DNA from 2 places in the Robertmurraya sp. DFI.2.37 genome. Region 1 is predicted to be linked to the other one. Evidence: a T-box and tRNA genes for the amino acid it is inferred to sense, from the RefSeq annotation. Region 1 holds a T-box; the other holds one or more tRNA genes.
The links. The T-box of region 1 lies ahead of alaS (alanine--tRNA ligase). A T-box ahead of a tRNA ligase gene usually reads a tRNA of that ligase, here a tRNA-Ala.
Positions count from the first base shown of each region.

Region 2: it encodes a tRNA-Ala, which carries the amino acid that the T-box ahead of alaS (alanine--tRNA ligase) is inferred to sense. The anticodon was not compared.

Region 1 is NZ_JARGEJ010000058.1:17,013-22,041, reverse strand. It holds gene alaS (alanine--tRNA ligase) at 106-2,739, opposite strand; T-box leader at 2,875-3,088, opposite strand; gene PZE06_RS21200 (AI-2E family transporter) at 3,325-4,395, opposite strand; gene PZE06_RS21195 (hypothetical protein) at 4,496-4,687, opposite strand; gene PZE06_RS21190 (PRC-barrel domain-containing protein) at 4,713-5,029, opposite strand, start outside.
Region 2 is NZ_JARGEJ010000026.1:172-5,200, reverse strand. It holds gene gnd (phosphogluconate dehydrogenase (NAD(+)-dependent, decarboxylating)) at 1-436, opposite strand, end outside; gene PZE06_RS14460 (helix-turn-helix domain-containing protein) at 1,261-1,707, shown strand; tRNA gene PZE06_RS14455 (tRNA-Glu) at 1,956-2,027, opposite strand; tRNA gene PZE06_RS14450 (tRNA-Ser) at 2,033-2,123, opposite strand; tRNA gene PZE06_RS14445 (tRNA-Asn) at 2,127-2,201, opposite strand; tRNA gene PZE06_RS14440 (tRNA-Ile) at 2,396-2,472, opposite strand; tRNA gene PZE06_RS14435 (tRNA-Gly) at 2,477-2,550, opposite strand; tRNA gene PZE06_RS14430 (tRNA-Phe) at 2,599-2,671, opposite strand; tRNA gene PZE06_RS14425 (tRNA-Asp) at 2,827-2,903, opposite strand; tRNA gene PZE06_RS14420 (tRNA-Met) at 3,079-3,152, opposite strand; tRNA gene PZE06_RS14415 (tRNA-Ser) at 3,314-3,406, opposite strand; tRNA gene PZE06_RS14410 (tRNA-Ile) at 3,444-3,520, opposite strand; tRNA gene PZE06_RS14405 (tRNA-Met) at 3,544-3,620, opposite strand; tRNA gene PZE06_RS14400 (tRNA-Ala) at 3,679-3,754, opposite strand; tRNA gene PZE06_RS14395 (tRNA-Pro) at 3,765-3,841, opposite strand; tRNA gene PZE06_RS14390 (tRNA-Arg) at 3,847-3,923, opposite strand; tRNA gene PZE06_RS14385 (tRNA-Leu) at 3,962-4,047, opposite strand; tRNA gene PZE06_RS14380 (tRNA-Gly) at 4,055-4,129, opposite strand; tRNA gene PZE06_RS14375 (tRNA-Leu) at 4,149-4,230, opposite strand; tRNA gene PZE06_RS14370 (tRNA-Lys) at 4,302-4,377, opposite strand; tRNA gene PZE06_RS14365 (tRNA-Thr) at 4,544-4,619, opposite strand; tRNA gene PZE06_RS14360 (tRNA-Val) at 4,677-4,752, opposite strand; rRNA gene rrf (5S ribosomal RNA) at 4,784-4,900, opposite strand.

The sequences.
Region 1 (5,029 bases):
AACACTAGAATCTTTAATTTCAAGACGATGTTCGTTTTTTCATTTACCTTCGTACATTGTGATATGGACTCTGTTACCTACATTTTACACTACTTTACTACAAGATCAAAAAGATTTCACAAATTCTTCGACAGATGCAAGTGCCTGATCAAGCTTGTTCGGATCTTTGCCGCCAGCCTGTGCCATATCCGGTCGGCCACCACCGCCACCACCGCAGCGTGTTGCCACTTCCTTGACAATCTTTCCTGCATGATAGCCTTGATCGATTAAATCTTTCGTAACAGCAGCAATGATATTCACTTTATCATCGTTTACGCTCCCTAAAACTAAGATCGCTGAACCAAGCTTTTGCTTTAGGTCATCTGCCATGTTGCGAAGCTGATTCATGTCGACACCTTGTACCTTTGCAGATAGAACTTTAACACCATTTACTTCTTTCACTTGCTCAACAAGACTTCCAGCTTCAATATTACCCAATTTCGAAGCAAGAGATTCATTTTCTCTTTGTAATTGTTTCATTTCCTGCAGCAATCCATCAATACGATTAGCTACCTCTTTTGGATTTGCCTTTAGTTTAGCAGCGGCAGATTTTAATACGGTGATCTGCTCATTCATTTGTTGATATGCGGCTTCCCCTGTCACTGCTTCAATTCGTCTCGTACCAGCGCCAATTCCACTTTCAGAAACAATTTTAAACAAGCCGATCACAGAAGAATTCGGAACATGGCATCCACCACATAATTCTAAGCTGTAATCACCAACCTGAACAACGCGGACGATATCACCGTATTTCTCCCCGAATAGAGCCATTGCTCCCATTGCCTTTGCCTCTTCGATTCCTTTATAGTCTATATTTACAGTAAGGCCTCGCCAAATTTTCTCATTCACGATCGTCTCAATTTGCTCAAGCTCTTCCGCTTTTACTTGCCCAAAATGGGAGAAATCAAAACGGAGACGATCCGCTTCTACAAGGGAACCTGCCTGATTAACATGCGGCCCTAATACATCCTTTAACGCTTGATGCAGTAAATGGGTAGCTGTATGATTTTTAATAATTTTATTGCGATTTAATTCATTAACCGTTGCAATGACTTCCATCTTTTCCGTTAATGTTCCTTCTACAACGACTGCTCGATGAAGGTTTTGACCATTCGGTGCTTTTTGGACATCCTTGATTAAAACCTTAAGTCCGTTCCCTTCAAGTGACCCTTCATCAGCAATTTGTCCACCGCTTTCCGCATAAAATGGAGTTTCATCGAGAATAACCTGTATCTCTTCCCCTGCTTGTGCTACTTGAACGAGCTGTCCATCTTTGACAATTGCCAAAACGGATGCATTCGTTTGTAGTTTATCATAACCAATAAACTTGCTGTCTACTTTAATATCTCCTAACACGCCGCCTTGAACCTGCATCGAATCAACATCTTGTCTAGCAGCACGTGCACGTTCCCTTTGTGCTTCCATTTCAAGCTCGAAACCGTCATGGTCCACTTTCATGCCTTCTTCTTCTGCATACTCTTCCGTTAGTTCAACTGGAAAGCCATACGTATCATATAAGCGGAAAACATCTTTTCCTGAAATGGTTTCACTTCCATTCTCTTTTTCCTTTTTCATGATAGAAGCTAATATATTTAAACCTTCATGGAGCGTTTCATGAAAGCGTTCCTCTTCGTTTTTAATTACTTTTTGGATAAATTCTGTTTTGTCCTTAACCTCAGGATAGAAGTCAGCCATGATTTCGCCAACGACCGGAACTAATTCATACATAAATGGACGGTTAATATTAATTTGCTTCGCATAACGAACAGCACGGCGAAGAAGACGACGTAAGACATATCCCCGGCCCTCATTAGATGGAAGTGCACCGTCTCCAACAGCAAACGCTACTGTACGGATATGATCAGCAATAACTTTAAAGGCAACATCTGTTTCTTCCTGCTGACGATATGTTACACCCGAGATCTCTTCCGTTGCCCGAATAATCGGGATGAATAAATCAGTATCAAAATTAGTTGGCACATCTTGAACGACGGAGGCCATCCGCTCTAGTCCCATTCCTGTATCAATATTTTTCTTTGGCAGCGGTGTATAGGTTCCATCTGGATTATGGTTAAACTCAGAGAACACAAGATTCCAAACCTCTAAATAACGATCATTCTCACCACCAGGATATAATTCAGGGTCCTTTGGATCATTTCCGTATTTTTCACCACGATCGTAAAAAATCTCTGTATTTGGACCACTTGGTCCTTCCCCAATATCCCAGAAGTTCCCCTCCAAACGAATAATTCGTTCTTCAGGCACGCCGATCTTTTTATGCCATAATTCATAGGCCTCGTCATCCTCTGGATGAATCGTAACCGACAAGCGCTCCGGCTCAAAGCCAATCCATTTCTCGTCCGTTAGAAATTCCCACGCCCATTCGATTGCTTCCTCTTTGAAATATTCACCAATGGAGAAATTTCCGAGCATTTCAAAGAAAGTATGGTGTCGAGCTGTTTTCCCAACATTTTCAATATCGTTCGTACGAATTGATTTCTGCGCATTAGTAATACGCGGATTATCTGGAATCACACGGCCATCGAAATATTTCTTTAATGTCGCAACCCCAGAGTTAATCCAAAGTAGTGATGGATCATCATGAGGCACAAGAGGTGCACTCGGTTCAACTGAATGACCTTTTTCCTTAAAAAAATCTAAGAACATGCGGCGAATTTCAGCACCAGTAAGGTTTTTCATTTATAATTCCTCCAATTTTATATTTTTACAATTAGGCTGAATCGCAAATGATGCTCATCTAAGTACTGACGCCATGAAATGAGCAAAATCTACAACTACAACGTTGCCTCTAAATAAAAAAAGCCCTCATTCCTAAACAGGGACGGGGACTATGCCCGCGGTACCACCCTGATTACGAATGAAAAGCCTCATTCATCTCTCAAATCCCTTTAACGCAAGGTTACGGCAGAGATTAGTCTGCATTCTGGATTAGCTTTCTGTCACCCTTCATCTAGAATTTCTTTCAGCCAAGGAAATTCCTCTCTATATAGATGGACTGCAACATACTTCTTTCCTTCATCATGTTTTCCTATTGATTCCTATATCGCATTATAGCGAGTAAATTTTACATTTGTCAATGCTTTATCCTTGTCTGTTTTCATCTTGATTATTGCTTTTCACAAATAGCCTTTTTTTCGTTTAAAAACGTTTGCCCGCATTTTCACTTCTATTGAGTTTTTGAGTAGTCATGATTTCACACGGTCATTTCGCTCCCTTATTTCAACATATAGAAAAAACAAAGATATTGTGGAGCACAACAAGGTTCTATCCCTTTAGTCTTGTTTGAACAAAATGGTTTCTGGAATGCAAAAGAATCACTTTTAATATTGCAAGAATCGGCACACCGAGAATGAGCCCGATTATACCACCCATTTCGCCGCCGGCAAAAAGTGCAAGCATAATCAGCAATGGGTGCATATGAAGGCTTTTCCCAACAATAAGAGGTGATAATATATTCCCTTCTAAAAACTGGAGGATAACAACGATAATGACCGAGGTAATGACCATTTTCATTGACATCGTTGCTGCAATAATTGTGATTGGTACAAGGGCGATAATCGGTCCAAAATAAGGAATAATGTTCGTAATCCCTACGATTACACCAAGCAGCAGTGGATATTTCATATCAACAAACCAAAATAAGAACGCCGCTATTGTTCCAACCGAAGCACCTACTAAAATTTGTCCACGAATATATCCTCCTAATGATTCATCGACATCTTTTAAAAACTGAACGCCCTTTTTCCTCCATTTTCTCGGCGTTAAATACCAAGCTGCTTTTTTGATTAAGTCGACATCCTTTAACATATAAAAAGTAATAAACGGAATAAGCGCAATCATAATCATCGAATTCAAAATTCCTACAAGATAATCTAAAAGTTTCGTGAGCATTCTATCAACCGCTTGTTCAGCTGCAATAATACCTTCATCAACACGCTCTTGGAACCCTTCAGGCCACGCGGAAGTTTGCTCCTGTATTAAGATAACCCAGCTCCGATACTGGTTTGCAAATTCAGGGGCGCTGTCGACTAAATCTCGAAGTTGAAGGATGAAGGCAGGCAAACCTTTATAAATAGCAAAGGCGATCCCTCCAAAAAAAAGCAAATAGATAATTAAAATCGAGAGCCAGCGCGGAAAATAATTCTCATGAAGTTTTTCCACGATTGGATGTAGTAGATAAGTAATAAACGCTGAAATGATGAACGGTGTAAAAATCACCGCAACCATATCAATAAAAGGAAGCCAAACTGGTTTTAGTTTAAAAAAAACATAGATAAGAACAAACAATAATAATAAAAAAGTAAATCGATAAATCCACCTCAATCGATTATCCATCCCCCTACCTCCTTATCGTTAGTGTGGAAGCCTCAATGGAAAATATACGAAAGAGATAAAAAATCCCCCCTTTACAAAGGGAGGAACAAGACAATATGAATTAAAGAATGTAGCGACGTACATCCTCGTCGAAAAGATCGTCTAGCGAACTTAAGGAGCCGTCCTCTTCAACTTGATGCGTATTGATCATGCCTTGGGACACAGATAACTCAATAAAGCAGTTCCAGCAATAGTATTGATTGATTCCGATCTTACCAATATCTTTACTTTGACAATTAGGACAACTAAACATTGAAAAAGACCCCTCTTATCTAAAATTATGATTGTATATTTACGATAATGGCGTCTTTCCCAATTTTAGGTGGAGCATCGCTTTTAAAAACCCGCTTCCCTTCCGTTATATCAGCAAAGAAGCCATCCGAACATTCATACCCTAAAATTGTTCCCAGCTCCTCATGAAAATATACATCCTGAAGAATGCCCAACTTTTCACCTTCAGCTGACAATAACGGTTTTCCAACTAGTTTTTCTCTTCCATCAAGAATATGATAAGATCCTTTTACCGGCTGGAAATTCACATCATCTTCCAGCATAATCCCATCTGTTCCAAAAGAGGCTATAGCATGTAAAGGAA
Region 2 (5,029 bases), on a different contig from region 1:
CCAGCCGTTCAAAAACGTCGCGTCTGCCACCGATCATTAAACAAGCTCCTCCATTAGCACCAGCGATGCCTCCTGATGTTCCAACGTCTAAAAAATAAATTCCCTTTTCATTAGCCTGGGCTGCACGCCGGACGGAGTCCTTATAATGCGCATTTCCTCCATCAATCACGATATCATCCGCTTTCATTTTTTGGAGGAGTTCATCTATTACCATTTCGCTAGATTTCCCCGCAGGTACCATAACCCATACCACTCTTGGATACGGCAGATTTGCCAGCATTTGCTCGATGCTATCCACAATGTGTAGACCTTTATCTTTTGCTGCTATTCTTGCTTCGCTAGATCGATCAAAACCATAGACAGAATGGCCATTGTTTGCTAAGTTTAACGCAAGGTTATATCCCATTTTCCCTAAACCAATCATGCCAATTTGCATCAAATCACTCCTTGTTAAAAACAAGTTGTATATCATTGCTCACTTTATGCACAGTAAAATAGGCAGGTCGCAAGTCTGCGATTCATCCATGCAGTCAGATGACATTATTTTTCTAAACTTTTTGTAGACGTCTTTCAGAATATCTTAAAGTGGATCGGGCAATACGGATGCCCCAACACTAGAACATTTGTTACAGCACACAAGGAGCATCGAATGTAAAGCAAAACTTTAGTTGCCCTATGCTACAATGTAAAGCTGATTGTAGCTAATCAATAAACCAGTTATTCGAATTACTTTGGAGCTTTCATTTCATACCAAGAATGGAACAAAATTGCTATTAGTTTCCCCCTGTCCATTCTGACATGGGACAATCTAATAAATCTGTGTCATTTACAGCTAGGAGCGATTCAGTATATGAAGCCTCGCTCTCTGATTGATAAACGTATAAGTATGAGTGAGCAAAGCTCCTTTTGTTTATGATACTGATATGAAGGCGCGGCCAAACAAACACGCATATACGTGTGATTAAAATCAACCCAATGTAGACATACGTATGCCTTTATTTCCAAACTAAATCAAAGCAGAATGCAAGGAGCCCTTTTCTAAGAAAACATATTATTCATAGCACTTTAACTTAGGTGTCAAGCAATTAAATTAAAAATACGCAATTTCATATTTCACAAAAAATATTTGCAGCTATTTAGCACCGGTGAACAAATATCATTTGTTAATTAAAATTATACACGTTTTTACGTGTGAGTTAACAAAAATAATCGAATTTTCGTATATAAACACGTATTTTCGTACGAAAGGAGAAAAAATTGGTGAAAAATATCGAAAATATTGGAGAGCGGATCAAATTATTAAGAGATAAACATGGATTATCTCAGGCTGCTTTTGCAAAAAGAATTGGTGTTTCCGCTGGAAATGTTGGAGACTGGGAAAGCGAGAAAAAGAAATCTCTGCCTGGCGCCAAAGCTATCTATGCAATTACGAAGGAGTTTGACGTAACTGCGGATTGGCTGCTGACTGGAAAGGAATACGTAGTGGATTCACTGTTTAATAACGGAAATATCGTGATCCAGGATGATAAACCTGCAATCAGTCCCTCCAAAGACAGAGGAACTACGAACAACACAGATACGAAAGAAATCGTGAATCTAACGGCAGAAGCAAAAGAGTTAATTACGATATTTAACAGCTTAAATAAGCGTGACGCTGCTGAATTATTAATGATTGCCCGGATGAAAAAAGAACTCGGTAACGGATAAAAGAAGGGCGCTAATGATGAAGATATCCTTCATCATTAGCGCCCTTCTTAAACTCCTGTGCGAGTAATAGTAATGTCGTCTCTTATTTCAGTTCTCGTCTATTTAATATAGAAAAGAGTTGCGGGGTTAGATGTCTTTATACTTAAAAGTTTGTTTCCAAATTCAATAAATTTTTAGAGACTAAAACCAGCTCATTTAGTGTAGAACGATAAAAAAAACTGTTGACCTAATGTCAACAGCTTTTTTTATGACCCGTACGGGATTCGAACCCGTGTTACCGCCGTGAAAGGGCGGTGTCTTAACCACTTGACCAACGGGCCTGAAATGGCGGAGAAGGAGGGATTTGAACCCTCGCGCCGGTTACCCGACCTACACCCTTAGCAGGGGCGCCTCTTCAGCCACTTGAGTACTTCTCCATATGGCTCCGCGGGTAGGATTCGAACCTACGACCGATCGGTTAACAGCCGATTGCTCTACCACTGAGCTACCGCGGAAAATTATTATTTCATTCCTCTACCTTGATTACTTTCTGATTGTCCTCATCTCAGAATGCTAGTTCAAGTAGCAGCTCGATGAGTACAACTCGCAACACATTCATGATGCTTTTGCTCGTTGCTCTACCACTGAGCTACCGCGGAATACGATACAAATCTCATGTTCTAGCTTCTATAAATTACAAAAGCAAAGATGGTGGGCCTAAATGGACTCGAACCATCGACCTCACGCTTATCAGGCGTGCGCTCTAACCAGCTGAGCTATAGGCCCCTTTTGGAGCGGGTGATGGGAATCGAACCCACGACAACAGCTTGGAAGGCTGTGGTTTTACCATTAAACTACACCCGCATATTGAAAGCTTCTTTACTTCACTAACGCTTCGTAAAAAAGCTTTGATGGCTCAGGACGGAATCGAACCGCCGACACAAGGATTTTCAGTCCTTTGCTCTACCGACTGAGCTACTGAGCCATCATGATATTAATCCTACATATAGTTGGTCATTGTCCTTCGCCCTCATCTCAGAATATTTTTCAAGATGATGCTCGATGAGTGCGCTGGATGTTTATCCTTGCCGTTTATTCATCGTGCTCTACCGACTGAGCTACTGAGCCAACATATGTAAATGGCGGTCCGGACGGGACTCGAACCCGCGACCTCCTGCGTGACAGGCAGGCATTCTAACCAACTGAACTACCGGACCAAAGCTTTTTCGACGTAGGAGAAAAAAGCTTTCCTCTGTCTTTTTCGACGTAGGAGAAAATAGCTTTCCTCTGTCTTTTTCAACGTTAAGTGAAAATAACTTTTTCTTTATCCTTTCGACGAAAGAAAAATATCTTTCTTTATTTCCTCAAGTCTTATTTAATTGAAAAAGTCGATTGCGGAGGCAGGATTTGAACCTGCGACCTTCGGGTTATGAGCCCGACGAGCTACCAGACTGCTCCACCCCGCGATAATAGTATATACCTAGATAAGCACATGCTACTAGATAGCTTATTGACTGTCCCGATTTCAGTATGCTTACTCAAGGAAGCACTTCAATCGGTACAACTCGCAGTTTACTCAGTGAAGTAACGCTTGTTGCTCCACCCCGCGATAATAGTAAAAGTGATATGGCGGAGGAAGAGGGATTCGAACCCCCGCGCGGTTTAACCCGCCTGTCGGTTTTCAAGACCGATCCCTTCAGCCAGACTTGGGTATTCCTCCGAAATATTATAAGTTGTTTTGCTTATGCAAAAAATAGTGGTGGACCTTGTAGGACTCGAACCTACGACCGGACGGTTATGAGCCGTCTGCTCTAACCAGCTGAGCTAAAGGTCCAATAAAGCTTTGTGGTAAAATATTGGTAGCGGCGGAGGGGATCGAACCCCCGACCTTACGGGTATGAACCGTACGCTCTAGCCAGCTGAGCTACACCGCCAAAGATACTTTGATAAATACTCACTTGATTATGAGTCATTATTAGAATAAATAGTTATTGGTGGAGCCTAGCGGGATCGAACCGCTGACCTCCTGCGTGCAAGGCAGGCGCTCTCCCAGCTGAGCTAAGGCCCCATTAGTATAGTGGTCGGGAAGACAGGATTCGAACCTGCGACCCCTTGGTCCCAAACCAAGTGCTCTACCAAGCTGAGCTACTTCCCGTTCTATGGCGCGCCCGAGAGGAGTCGAACCCCTAACCTTTTGATCCGTAGTCAAACGCTCTATCCAATTGAGCTACGGGCGCAATATACAGTCAATTTCACTACTGCAAAAATACTTTAATGCCGAGGACCGGAATCGAACCGGTACGGTAGTCACCTACCGCAGGATTTTAAGTCCTGTGCGTCTGCCAGTTCCGCCACCCCGGCTAATAAATGGAGCGGAAGACGGGATTCGAACCCGCGACCCCCACCTTGGCAAGGTGGTGTTCTACCACTGAACTACTTCCGCATCATAAAAGGTTTAAAAGTGCGGGTGAAGGGAGTCGAACCCCCACGCCTTGCGGCGCTAGATCCTAAGTCTAGTGCGTCTGCCAATTCCGCCACACCCGCATGTTAAATCATAAGTTCTTTTTACTGATGCATATTAAAGAAAGTTAATTTCTCCTACGTCGTAAAAACTATGGTGAGCCATGAAGGACTCGAACCTTCGACCCTCTGATTAAAAGTCAGATGCTCTACCGACTGAGCTAATGGCTCTAAAGTAAATATGTGCTACTATCAAATTTTCAACTTTGAGATATAGAGCATCTACGATGTCCCCACCTCAGAAAGTTAACTCAAGCAGCAGCTCGATGGGTACAACTCGCAGCAAATTCATAGATGAATTGCTCGTTGCTCTACCGACTGAGCTAATGGCTCTAAATGGTGCCGGCCAGAGGACTCGAACCCCCAACCTACTGATTACAAGTCAGTTGCTCTACCAATTGAGCTAGGCCGGCATATATTAAGACGAAAAAATAAAGAGGTACATTATTTTCGCTAACGCGAAAAAATGTTGGTGGAGGATGACGGGATCGAACCGCCGACCCCCTGCTTGTAAGGCAGGTGCTCTCCCAGCTGAGCTAATCCTCCGAAATAGTAATTTATAATTTATTATTAAACAGCCCGGCAACGTCCTACTCTCACAAGGGGACAGCCCCTAACTACCATCGGCGCTGAGAAGCTTAACTTCCGTGTTCGGTATGGGAACGGGTGTGACCTTCTCGCCATTGTCACCGGACCAGTTTAAATTATCAAGACAAATTCTATTATAATGGTTTTAACTTTTTTTTCAAGTAGAATTTTAAAAGAATTTTCGTTCATAAATTCTAATTGTCAAAAATAATTAAAACTTCCTTATCATAAGCTG